3 regions of the Vogesella sp. LIG4 genome follow, and region 1 is predicted to be linked to each of the others. Evidence: riboswitches for the same ligand, from Rfam matches in the RefSeq annotation. Region 1 holds a riboswitch; each other region holds the start of a gene.

Region 1 (4,250 bases):
CAGGCTCACATCGACATGCTTGCTGTACTGGTGGCTGAGCTTGAGGTTGACCAGGGTGTAGGCGGACAGCTGGGTGGCGAACTGGTTGGCCTCATCGTTATCCATGCGCTGCTTGCCGACATACTGCAGTTCCAGTCCAACACGGGTGGCCTGCTGCGGCAGCCAGGTCAGGCCGACATTGGCCAGCCAGTGCGGCACCATCGGCACGGTATTGCCAGCCAGGTCCACACCACCAGCCACACCGGAACGGAAGGTGGCCTGCTGCCAGGTCAGATTGCCGTTCAGCTGCCACTGCGGCGCCAGTTGGGTCTTGCCTTCCAGCTCCACGCCCTGCCGACGGGTCGGGTCGAGGTTGACGTTGAAATAGCTTAACGGGTTGTAATGAATTTCGTTGTTCAGGTCGTAACGGAACAGTGCGGCACGCACGCTGCTGCCCCCTTGCAGCCAGGCCACACCGACTTCCTTGTCATGTGAGACCTGCGGCAACAGCGGCGGCGCCGCAGCATAAGACTGTTCATCAGCATTAGCGATACGGAAACTCTGTCCCAGCTTGGCGTACACATCCAGCGACGGAGTCAATGCCTGTCGGATACCCAGTTGCCAGGCATTCAGTTCCTGCTGCTTCTGGTAACTGTGACTCGGTGAGCTGAGGTTGCTTACATCGTCGTCCACATGCTGGTTGCGCACCCCCACATTCACGGTGGTGCCGGCCTGCGGGCGCAGCAGTGCGTCGGCAAATACACCTAACAACTGTTGCTTGATGCGACTGGTCGCATAAGTACCATCTACGTCTGTGGCGGAATTCTGTCCATCCACGCCCACGGCCAAGCGGTGAGCCCCCAGCTCGCGCTCGTAGCGCAGGCTAGTGTTAGTTTCGTCAGCGCTGCGCTGGTCGTGTGCACTGCCCCAGTTGGTAAAGGTGTTTTTATGCCTCTGCGCGAGATCGAAATACACCAAGCCACCGGCCAACTCCTGTCGAGCTTGCAGGCCATAGTCCTGAGCCCGGGTTTCGGCGTAGTCATTGGGGCTGCTGGTTCCCCGCGAGTCCGACGCAAACTGGTTGATACCCGCGGCTGGATCGATTTGCCTGCCCCCCGGCAGGCGCAAACCCTGGTTGCTGTTGCGGGCGTAGAAGCGCACATCGCCGCCATCGTGGCGCCAGGTAGCGCTGATGCCGCCGTTGTCGTTGCGCTCGGCATTGTTACGGCGATAGTTATCACCGGTCATCGACTGCACGTAGGCATCCAGCGCCACCTGCGCGCTGGCCTGATGCACCGCCACGTCCAGCTGCTTCAGGTCCTGGCTGCCCATGGTGAAGGTGGCACGTACGCTGGGCTGATCCTTGAAGCCGTTGCGGGTGATGATGTTGACCACGCCGCCGGTGGTGCCGCCACCATAGGCCACCGCGCCACTGCCACGTACCACCTCAATGCGCTCGATCGCCTGCAGCGGAATGCCGGCCAGGTTGGGAACAGCCAAGTCATTGGTATTCTGCTTGACGCCATCCACCAGGATCAGCGTGTTGCTGACACCGGTCACGCCAAAGCCCCGCAGGTCCACCGTACCGCCGCTGGCAGAACCGGACATGTTGAACAGATGTACACCGGCCACGGCGGACAGCAGTTCCTGCACGGTACGGGCCGGGCTGCTGGCGATGTCGGCGGCGGTGATCACGGTAACGTTGGCCGGCAGTTCGCTGGCCTTGTCGGCCACGCGGGTGGCGGTAACCACCACTTCGTCCAGCTGGGTAACGGTAGCGGCCATGGCGGCCGGGGCACAGGCCAGCGCTACCAGCGCAGCCAACGGTTTGGTATTGAACATGTAAGACACACTCCAGGAGGAAAAAACGGAGTGCGGAGAAATACTCGGGACGCACGCAGCGGGCGCTACGAACTGTCGAATCGCCTCCCCGCGATGCTCCAGCAGGGCACGATTCCACGGCGCCCGAATCGCAGGCCGGTCTCCGGGCTCGGCCTTGCGGGGCGACGCCTTCCCGCCCGATGGGCAGTGGCTGTGGTCGCTCCTGGATGACACGCGTCATCAGGCCTTACCGTTGCGGGGGCAGCGCCGGACTTGTACCGACTTCCCGTTTCATCCGGCGGACCAGAGCCTGTTTACGTTCTCGCGAGCCAGGGCGAGACAAGGCGAAAACGGCTGAGGAAGCGGAATTGACATGAAGTCAATGAGCATTCCGAAGACGTTTTCAACGCTGTATCGCCGAAGCGCAGCAGATCGTAAACAGGTTCTTGCACGCCGGACACCTGCAAGGCGCGCATTATACCCGTAGCTGCAGCCCCCCGCCCCCATGCGCGGCGATTTGCTTATTCCAGCGCAAGACAATTGCCAGCGCGCGGAGCCTGCCGTATGGTCGCGCCATCACCCTTAAACGGCCGCTGCGCCGCCTCCATAGCAAGGACATCATGTTCCGCATTCCCGCACCCGATTTCTCCGCCCGCGATGCCGCCAGCGCACGCCAGCAACAACTGACCAAGCCGGCCGGCAGCCTGGGCAAACTGGAGGACCTCGCCATTACCCTGGCCGGCCTGCAGCGCCGCGAGATTCCGCAGCCGCTGAAGCCGGCCATCACCGTGTTTGCCGGCGACCACGGTGTATGCGCCGAAGGTGTGTCCGCCTACCCGCCGGAGGTAACCGGCGCCATGGTGGCCAACTTCGTGCACGGCGGTGCCGCCATCAGCGTGCTGGCACGCTGCAACCAGGCGCGGCTGGAGGTGGTGGATGCCGGCGTGGCCGCCGACCTTGCCGCGCTGCCCATCGTGCACGCCAAGGTGCGCGCCGGTAGCGGCAACATCCGCCGCGAGCCGGCGATGACGGCAGAACAATGCGCGGCAGCGCTGGAGGTTGGCCGCATGGCCGCGCGCCGCGCCATTGCCGATGGCGCCAGCCTGCTGATCGCCGGCGACATGGGCATCGGCAACACCACGCCGTCGGCGGCGCTGATCTGCCGCCTGGGCGGCCACAGCCCGGAGGCCATCGTTGGCCGCGGTACCGGTGTGAACGATGCCGCGCTGGCGCACAAGCGCCAGGTGGTGGCCGACGCGCTGGCGCGCGTGGCGCCGGACCTGGACGGCCAGGCGCTGCTGGCCGAGCTGGGCGGGCTGGAGATCGCCGCCATGGCCGGCTTCTACCTGGAAGGCGCGGCGCAGGGCGTGCCGCTGCTGCTGGACGGCTTCATCAGCACGGCTGCTGCGCTGGTGGCCCAGGCCATCGCCCCGGACATCGCCCCGTGGCTGCTGGCCAGCCACTGCTCGCAGGAAACCGGCCATGCGCTGGCGCTGGCCAGCCTGGGGCTGACGCCGCTGATCGACTTCGGCCTGCGCCTGGGTGAAGGCTCCGGCGCGGCGCTGGCGATTCCGCTGCTGCAACAGGCCATTGCGCTGCACGCCGGCATGGCCACCTTTGCCGAGGCCGGCGTGGCCGGTAAAAACGAGTGAACCCCTACACCCTCACCCTGCTGCGCCACGGCGACATCGACCACCAGGGCCGGCTGGTCGGCAGCAGCGACCTGCCGCTCAACGATGCCGGCCGTGCGGCGATGGCCGCCAGCTGGCAGCGCATCGTGCGCCATGCGCCGGTAAGCTGCATGGCTACCTCGCCGCTGCAGCGCTGCCGCGAGTTTGCCGTGCAGCAGGCACTGGTCAGCGGCGTGCCGCTGCACGTGGTGCCGCTGCTGACCGAATGCGATTTCGGCAGCTGGGAGCTGCGGCCGCTGGCCGATATCGCCGCCGAAACGCCGGACTGGCAGACGTTGCTGGCGCGCGGCCTGCTGACACCGGAAGGCGGCGAGCGCTTCGAGGTGTTCCGCAGCCGGGTGCTGATGGGGTTTGCCGGCTGGATGCGCGAGGCACGCGGCAGCCACCGCGTGCTGATCAGCCACGGCGGCGTGATCAACGTGCTGCTGGCCGAGCTGCTGGGCACCGACTTCAACATCGCCCGCCTGATGGCGGTACAGCGCGGCGGCTTTGCGCAGCTGTCCATCCTCGAAGGCCACCCGGCCTACCTGCTGCGGCTGGAAACGCCGGAGCCGCCCACCTCTTGATGCCACCTTGCGGCCAACCCTGACCTGCCATGCGTTCGCTGATTCTCGCCATCCAGTTCCTGACCCGGCTGCCAACGCCGCAGCTGAAAACCTTCGACCCGGCCTGGCTGGCCGATGCCGCACGCTGGTTCGCCCCGGTAGGCCTGCTGGTCGGCGCGGCGGTATGGCTGGCCGTACTGGCCGGCAGCCTGCT
Region 2 (4,250 bases), 1.8 Mb from region 1:
CTGGTTCACCTCAACATCGACGCTCTGCTGGCCAGTACTAGCCTGGATGAAAAGGCCTACTACCTGCAGCAAAACGTCCACGACCACCTGGCGACGCTAGCACACAACCTGACTGGCGAGGGCCAGCCCATGCTGGAGCGCTGCGTCATCTATTCCGGCTTGAGCGAAGCGTCGGTCAAGGAACTGGCCCGGTTGGCCCAGAGCAAGGGCATGCAGGCGCTGCAAGCCGTGAACCGGCGGGCACTCGCGCTGCAGCAGCAGGACCAGACGCAACAGGGCACGCCGCTGCGCATCAATTTCGGCCTGTATTTTTACCAGGACAGCACACCCCCAAAGGATGCGACGCATGATGAATAGAGGGGATCGCACGGGTGGGCTGTCTGATCTGGCTCACGTTCTAGCACACTACCGGCGCTGGTCGCGCAAGCTGCTGCTGCCGGCAGTCGTGCTGCTATCCACAACGCTCTGTCTGGCCGACGGGGTGCCACCCTCCACGCCACCTGATGGCGACGGCATCGGCGGTACCGGGGTACACCTTGCGGAACCAGAAGGTTTCGGCGGCACCGGCATCGTCGGCACCATTACCGGCTTTGGCAGCATCCGGGTGAACGGCCTCGAAGTGCAGTTCCAGCCCACCACGCCGGTCGACAGCAACGGTCAAGCCATGCCAGCGGCCAACCTTGGTATCGGGCAAGTGGTGGTGGTCGAAGCTGCAGGCAGCGGCCAGCAGCTCGTGGCGCAGCGTATCTCGGTGTCCTATCCACTGGTCGGCGTCGTCACCCGGGTCGACCTACCCCACCGGATGATGTACGTGATGGGTCGGCCGGTTTCCATCGCCGGCTTGCCCGTGCGGCAGGCGGCTCGGCTCGCCACCGGCCAGTTCGTGCGATTGAGCGGCCTGCGCTCCGGCGACGGCGTGCTGCACGCCACGTCGCTGGCCGAGGCGCCGTCGGGACTGAGCAGCATTACCGGGCGCCTCACGCTCGGTGCGGGTCGCCAGGAGGTCGCAGGACTGAAACTGGAAGGCAAGGTGGTCGATGCAGGCAACGACGAGATCGTTGCTGAAGGGATGTGGAATGGGCAGGCACTACAGGTCAGTACCACCCGGCCCGCAGCGACCGCACAGCTGTGGCACGCGCATGGCCTCTCCAGGCTCGAACTGGAGGGCTTCGCGATCGCGCACAACGGGAACCTGCAAATTGCCGGGCACTTGGTCGGGGTGGACGCCACCACCGGCTTCGCAGGAGGCGGCGCCCAGTCGTTCGGCAAGGAACAGCTAGTACAAGTGAGCGTCAAGGTGTTAACGGACGGCCGCCTGGTGGCCGAACGGGTACAGGTGCGGCTCCCCTACCACGGCGCCGGCCAGCCGGCGCACAAGGTGAAAACCGAGAATGACAATGAGCATTCTGACAATGGGGAGACTGGCGCCCGACCACACGGCGCAACATTGGAGAACTCGGGGGATCGGGGCGGCTCGGACAGCAGCGGCCGATCCCACGGCGACTCCCACGGTGATTGATACGAGACCACTGGACTGCCCCGGGGGCAGTAGGCAAATTCCCGCCTCACGCCGAAGCCCGTACAAAGGCATCGGGACTGATGCTGCCCCGAGGTGATTCTTAGCAGCTTGCCGGCCCAAGCCGTCAGTTTGTGCCGCCAGAAAAAAATGACTGTTCTCCTGCAAAAGGCCGCCCTATCTTCCGGGGCAGCGTGGCTGGAACAGGGTAATCAGCGCAAGAATGCCAGTGCGTGCAGGCGGCGTAGCAGTGCCCAATCCAGCAGCAGGATGGCCAGAAAGCTGGCTCCCACCAGCGGGAAGGCCGCGCCCAGCGCCAGCATGATCAGCAGTGCGCCGCTCCACAGTGGGGTATCCGGAGGGCTGTCCGGCGCTCCCAGTCGGCCTGGGTGTAGAGCAACAAGAAGTGCGGACTTTGCTGCGCCATTGCGGTAAATTCGCCTCGGCTTTCGTTGCTGCCGCCTCTACGCAGCCAGATAGCGCAAGCAAAGCACGCCAATGGCGTGCACGCGCAGCAGCAGAACCGTTTCACAAAAGGCCAAGCGGGCAGCCGGTGCAAATCCGGTGCGGTCGCGCCACTGTAATCAGCCTGAGTGCCGTTGGCACCTTTGGCTGAGAGCCAGACCTCGCTTGGCGGCAACTCCCAACTCAACCGGGGCGCGTCACCCCAAGGTGTTACTCAATGCTTTACCAATTCGTACAGATTTTCAGTGACTCGAACAGCAAGGTTCGAGGCAGATTGTTCGGCATGTATGGTGTGTTGATTGCCAGCAATGTCTTCGCCTGGTTATGGGCGCTGCTTGCGTTTCGCGACCACCCGGCATTGCTTGGCACGGCCCTGCTCGCCTATGGCTTCGGCTTGCGCCACGCAGTCGATGCGGATCACATCGCGGCCATCGACAATGTCACCCGCAAACTAATGCAGGAGAACAAACGCCCGGTCACGGTTGGTTTCTTCTTTTCTTTGGGACATTCCAGCGTGGTGGTGCTCGCCTCGGTCGCCATTGCCATCGCCACCACGGTCATGCGGGGGCGTTTCGACGCGTTCAGAGACGTCGGCAGCGTGATCGGCACCTCGGTGTCGGCGCTGTTCCTGTTTGCCATTGCCTGCATGAACCTGGTGATCCTGAAATCGATCTACCAGGCCTGGCGCAAGCTGAGGAGCGGCGGCAGCTATGTCGATGACGACTTCGACCTGCTGCTGGCAAACCGGGGCTTCATCGCCAGGCTGTTCCGACCGCTGTTCCGCATGATCACCCGCAGCTGGCATATGTACCCGCTCGGCTTCCTGTTTGGCCTGGGTTTCGACACCGCAACCGAAATCGGCTTGCTGGGTATTTCTGCCACCCAGGCGGCACACGGCCTGTCGCCCTGGTCGATCATGGTGTTTCCGGCGCTGTTCAGTGCCGGCATGTCCTTAATTGACACCCTGGATGGTCACCTGATGCTTGGGGCCTATGGCTGGGCCTATATGAAGCCTATCCGCAAGATCTATTACAACATGACCATCACCCTGGTCTCGATCATCGTTGCCGTCGTTATCGGCACCATCGAGGCACTCGGCCTGATCGGCGACAAGCTGCAACTGCAGGGGGGATTGTGGGATGCCATCGGCGTGCTGAACGATAACTTCGGCACCATGGGCTATTTCATCATCGGCATCTTCGCCGCGAGCTGGGTTGCATCGGTTCTGATCTACCGGCTCAAGCGCTTCGATGAGCTGGAGATCACCCACTAGCACCGCACAGCCGATATGTGGTGATGAACGCTCCGCGGGCCCCTGTCAAAACCCCCTCTCAATCTTGCGCGCCAGGATGATCGAAGTTGTTGTCCGTTCAACCCCTTCAAGCATCCCGATTTCTTCGAGCAGATTGTTTAGCCGCTCAGGGGATTCCGCCTTCAGCCATAAGACATTATCAAACTCACCACTGACAGCGCAGAGTGTCTTCACCTCAGGCATTTGAGCGAGTTTTTTCTCGACTTCGCGTATCCGTTTGGGCGTGATGATCATGCCAACGTATGCCTGAATACTGCCATCCAGTACATCCTGACCAAGTCGTACTCCATACCCGACGATAACTTTGTTCGCCTCAAGCCTTGCGATGCGTGCAACCACCGTGGTTCGCGCGACGTTCAGCTTGCGAGCCAGCACGGCCACAGACTCCCGGCCATTCTCCTGCAGTAACAAGATCAACTTGCGGTCGATGTCATCAAGTTGATCCAGCCTGGGTTGCTTCATACGGTGGACTCCGCTCACACACGCCAGAGCCCTCTGTCCAGGTGCTTTCAGTTTCTTTTGCAGGTGATGCGTCACGACGAGGGCACGAAAGTCAAAGTGTAGTCCAGTCGATACGATTAGACGAAAAATATCGCCGAAATTGTCTATTTTTCGTCTTTAAGTTGGATGGCCTCCTCTTTACTCTGTTGTCAGCCGAGATACCGGCGAGTTGGCACCTCGTATCTGATTCGCAATGGAGAAGACACATGCATAAAACAACACCTGTACCCATTGAGCAGTCTGTGACGCTACTGGGCGTACCCGTTGACTTCAACTCTTCGTATCTGCGTGGCGCAGCCGAGGCACCAGAACTGCTTCGAAAAGCGATGGCATGTGATTCGAGTAATTGGTGGACTGAACAAGGCATCTACCTCGGACAAGAGGGAACGTTTATCGATGCTGGTGACGTTGCCGTAACTGCAGACCATGCCAAAACATTAGAGACTATAGAAAACA
Region 3 (4,250 bases), 1.8 Mb from region 1:
CTGAAGCAGCGCCCGGCGCTGGGGGTTGGCCGCATGCCCGGCACGCACGACATCAGCCGCGCGATGCGGCTGGTCGACCACGGCCTGTGGCTGTGGGTGGCGCTCGCCCTCGCCGGAGGGTGGCTGCATGCTTGACCATGGTGGCGGCATCCTGGCGGCGGCGCACCGCTACGGCATCCCGCTCGGGGACTGGCTGGACCTGTCCACCGGGCTGAACCCGCAGGGCTGGCCGGTGCCCGCCCTGCCGGCAAGCTGCTGGCAACGGCTGCCGGAAGAAAACGATGGCCTGGAGGCCGCCGCCGCGGCCTACTACGGCAGCGATGCGCTACTGCCGGTGGCCGGCTCGCAGCCGGCAATCCAGGCGCTGCCGCTGCTGCGCCCGCGCGGCGTTGTCGGCATGCTGGCCACCAGCTACGCCGAGCACGCCCACGCCTGGCAGCGGCGCGGGCACCAGGTGCTGCGCCTGGCGCCGGATGAGCTGGAAGCGGCCGTCGATGCCGTCGATGTGCTGCTGCTGGTCAACCCCAACAACCCGACCGGCTGGCACGCGCCGGCCAGCCAGCTGAACCGCTGGCGCGAGCGGCTGGCGGCCCGTGGCGGCTGGCTGGTGGTAGACGAGGCATTCATGGACTGCACGCCGGACAACAGCCTGCTGCCCTTCATCGGCGCAACGGGCCTGGTGGTGCTGCGCTCGATAGGCAAGTTCTTTGGCCTGGCCGGCGCGCGCGCCGGCTTCGTGTTCGCCTGGCCCGAGCTGCTTGCGCAGCTGCGTGAGGAACTGGGGCCGTGGACGCTGGCCGGCCCGGCGCGGCAGGCGGTGAAGGCGGCACTGCAGGACACCGCCTGGCAGCACGACACCCGGCTGCGCCTGGCGCACGACAGCGCCCGGCTTGGCGCCATGCTGCGCCAGCATAGCCTGGTGCCGGACGGCAGCAGCGCGCTGTTCCAGTGGCTGCGGCACCCGCAGGCGGCGGTGCTGCACGATGCCCTCGCCCGCTGCGGCGTGCTGTGCCGGTATTTCGCCGAATCGTCCAGCCTGCGCTTCGGCCTGCCGGCCGGCGAGGCCGACTGGCAAAGACTGCAGGCCGCGCTGGCAGCCATCGGCCCGCTGCTCCACCCGGAGCAGGATTCACAAGCCAGGCCCCATCACGTATCATCCGCCGCTGCAAATGATGGTGCCCGTAAAGGGTGAAACGGGAATGCGGTGAGATACCGCAGCTGCCCCCGCAACTGTAAGTGACGAGCCTGCGTCACATGCCACTGGGCCCGGCCCGGGAAGGCGACGCAAGGCAATGACGCACGAGCCAGGAGACCGGCCATTATCTTCAGTCGACGTGGGTTGAAACCGGGCGGGGTGTACCGGGGGATAGCAACACGCGGCCACAGCTGGTCGTCTTGTCCTTACTCGCGGCGATGTTCCTACCAGGGGACCCCAATATGGCCAAGCCATTGCCGCGCCCACTTTCGTTTCATGCCGTTTCCACCCGCCGCGCCTCGGCCCTGATGCTAACCGGGCTGCTTGCGGCCAACCTGCTCGCCTGGGCCTGGGCGCTGACTGCCTTCGCCGGCCAACCCACCCTGCTTGCCACCGCGCTGCTGGCCTACCTGTTCGGCCTGCGCCATGCCGTCGACCCCGACCATATCGCCGCCATCGACAATGTGGTGCGCAAGCTGATGCAGGACGGCCAGCGCCCGCTGGCGGTCGGCTTCTTCTTTTCCATCGGCCATTCAACGCTGATCCTGCTGGCGGTGGCGGTGATCGTCAGCACCACCGCCGCGCTGCAAAGCCGCTTCGGCGCCTTCCGCGAACTGGGCGGCGTCGTGTCCATCGGCGTGTCGGCCTTCTTCCTGCTGGCCATCGCCGTCACCAACCTGGTGATCCTCAAGGGGGTGTGGCGCAGCTTCCAGCGCGTGAAGCGCGGCGAGGCCGTCAGCGAGGAGGAAATGGACATGCTGCTGGCCGGGCATGGTTTTCTCGCCCGCCTGTTCCGCCCGCTGTTCCGGCTGGTGACCCGCAGCTGGCACATGTTCCCCATCGGCTTCCTGTTCGGGCTCGGCTTTGACACCGCTACCGAGATCGGCCTGTTCTCGGTATCCGCCTCGCACGCATCGCATGGCAGCTCGCTGTGGTCGGTAATGGTGTTCCCGGTGCTGTTCACCGTCGGCATGGCACTCGTCGACACGCTGGACAGCATGCTGATGGTCGGCGCCTACGGCTGGGCCTTCGTCAACCCGGTGCGCAAGATCTGGTACAACCTGACCATCACCACCGTGTCGGTGCTGGTCGCCTTCGGCATCGGCGGCCTGGAGGCACTCGGCCTGCTGGCCAACCAGCTGCAACTCACCGGCGCGTTCTGGGACGTGGTAGCCACCATGAACCAGAGCCTCGCCAATTTCGGCTACCTGGTGATAGGCGTGTTTCTCGCCAGCTGGGCAATATCGGCCGCCATCTACAAATGGCGCGGCTACGACCTGCGCTACGGCAACATCCGGAACAGCCAATGAGAACCCACTACAAACACGTGCTGATGTGCACCGGCCCGCGCTGCACCGAGAACGGCGCCACCGCCGAGGCGATGTTCAAGCTGCTCGGCCAGAGCATAGACGCCTGCGACGGCCTGCGCGTGAAGCGCACCCGCACCCACTGCTTCGCGGTATGCAAGGAAGGCCCCATCGTGGCGGTGTACCCGGACGGCGTCTGGTACCGCCGGGTGGACGCCGCCGCCATCCAGCGCATCGTCAGCGAACACCTGCGTGACGACTGCCCGGTGGAGCCGCTGATCTTCCACCGGCTTGGCATCGGCGATATCGACGCGGAGGAGCAGCCATGAGCGCCCGCATCGTACTGCTTAGCCACGCCGGCACCGACCTGTCGGCGCTGGCGCGCGCCCGCGCGCTGCTGCCGGACGACTTTGCCGCCGTCGAGGCGGTGAACCTGCAAACCGTGGACAGCCCGGCGCGCATGGAAGCGCTGCTCGGCTCAACGTTGGCCGCAGCACGCGTGCTGCTGGTGCGCCTGCTCGGCCGCGCCAGCGCCGTGCCCGGCTTTGACGCGCTGCGCCGCGACGCCGAGGCGAACGGCCGCGCGCTGATCGTGGTCAGCGGCACCGGCGAGCCGGACCCGGAACTGGCGGCGCTGTGCAGCGTGCCGCCGGCACTGCAGCACGAGGCCACTGCTTACCTGCAGGCGGGCGGCACCGCCAATATGGCGCAGCTCTTGCGCTGCCTGTCCGACCGGCTGCTGATGACCGGCTGCGGCTACCTGCCGCCGGCGGCGCTGCCCGATCACGGCATCTACCACCCGGAGCTGGCGGGCCTGGCCACGCTGGATGACTGGCAGGCAGTCTGCAACCCTGCCTGGCCAACCGTGGGCATCACCTTCTACCGGGCGCACTGGCTGTCCGGCAACACCCGCTTCATCGACCAGCTGGTCGATGCGCTGGCCGAGCGCCAGCTCAACGCGCTGCCGGTGTACACCGCCTCGCTGCGCACGCTGGGCGCATCCGGCCTGCCGGCGGCGCTGGACTTCTTCGCCGACGGCGATGCCAGCCGTATCGATGCGCTGATCAATACCACCTCGTTCGCCATGGGCGATGTGAATGCCGACGGCCCCACCGCGGCCGGCTGGTCGGTGGCAGCGTTCGAGCGGCTGGACCTGCCGGTGATCCAGGCCATCACCAGCAGCATGACCATGGCGCAGTGGCAGGCGTCCGAGCGCGGCCTCAACCCGCTCGACACCGCGATGAACGTGGCGCTGCCGGAGTTCGACGGCCGCATCATCGGCGTGCCGATCTCGTTCAAGCACGAGCAGGACGAAACCGAATACGCGCCGCTGCCGGACCGGGCGCGCCGCGTGGCCGGCATTGCCGCGCGCCAGGTGGCGCTGCGCCGCACGCCAAACGACAAGAAGCGCATCGCCTTCATCTTCACCAACTCCAACAGCAAGGCCTCGCAGATCGGCAACGCCGTCGGCCTGGACTCCCCGGCCTCGCTGTTCGCCCTGCTGCACGCCATGCGCGAGGCGGGCTACCACCTACCCGACCTGCCCGAATCGAGCGACGCGCTGATCCACACCCTGATCGACCGCGGCGCCTACGACGAGGACTACCTCACCGCCACGCAACTACAGCAGGCGGTGGCCAGCGTACCGGCGGCGCGCTATGCCGAGTGGTTCGCCCAGCTGCCACCCGCGCTGCAGGACAAGATGCAGCAGCGCTGGGGCGCGGCGCCGGGCCAGGCCTATGTGCACG

Evidence for each region. A riboswitch is a leader RNA that binds a small molecule or an ion and turns the genes downstream of it on or off. The one in region 1 is predicted to bind cobalamin.
Region 2: linked by a shared signal. The riboswitch ahead of PSELUDRAFT_RS15820 (HoxN/HupN/NixA family nickel/cobalt transporter) and the one ahead of PSELUDRAFT_RS05210 (TonB-dependent receptor) in region 1 are both predicted to bind cobalamin.
Region 3: linked by a shared signal. The riboswitch ahead of PSELUDRAFT_RS15925 (HoxN/HupN/NixA family nickel/cobalt transporter) and the one ahead of PSELUDRAFT_RS05210 (TonB-dependent receptor) in region 1 are both predicted to bind cobalamin.

The regions. Positions count from the first base shown of each region.
Region 1 is NZ_LT607802.1:1,111,318-1,115,567, forward strand. It holds gene PSELUDRAFT_RS05210 (TonB-dependent receptor) at 1-1,821, opposite strand, end outside; cobalamin riboswitch at 1,937-2,129, opposite strand; gene cobT (nicotinate-nucleotide--dimethylbenzimidazole phosphoribosyltransferase) at 2,421-3,452, shown strand; gene PSELUDRAFT_RS05220 (histidine phosphatase family protein) at 3,449-4,057, shown strand; gene PSELUDRAFT_RS05225 (adenosylcobinamide-GDP ribazoletransferase) at 4,087-4,250, shown strand, end outside.
Region 2 is NZ_LT607802.1:3,414,464-3,418,713, forward strand. It holds gene PSELUDRAFT_RS15810 (DUF6502 family protein) at 1-357, shown strand, start outside; gene PSELUDRAFT_RS15815 (DUF5666 domain-containing protein) at 347-1,519, shown strand; cobalamin riboswitch at 2,008-2,164, shown strand; gene PSELUDRAFT_RS15820 (HoxN/HupN/NixA family nickel/cobalt transporter) at 2,199-3,254, shown strand; gene PSELUDRAFT_RS15825 (Lrp/AsnC family transcriptional regulator) at 3,300-3,755, opposite strand; gene speB (agmatinase) at 4,001-4,250, shown strand, end outside.
Region 3 is NZ_LT607802.1:3,436,048-3,440,297, forward strand. It holds gene cbiB (adenosylcobinamide-phosphate synthase CbiB) at 1-135, shown strand, start outside; gene cobD (threonine-phosphate decarboxylase CobD) at 128-1,192, shown strand; cobalamin riboswitch at 1,157-1,336, shown strand; gene PSELUDRAFT_RS15925 (HoxN/HupN/NixA family nickel/cobalt transporter) at 1,438-2,505, shown strand; gene PSELUDRAFT_RS15930 (ferredoxin) at 2,502-2,831, shown strand; gene PSELUDRAFT_RS15935 (cobaltochelatase subunit CobN) at 2,828-4,250, shown strand, end outside.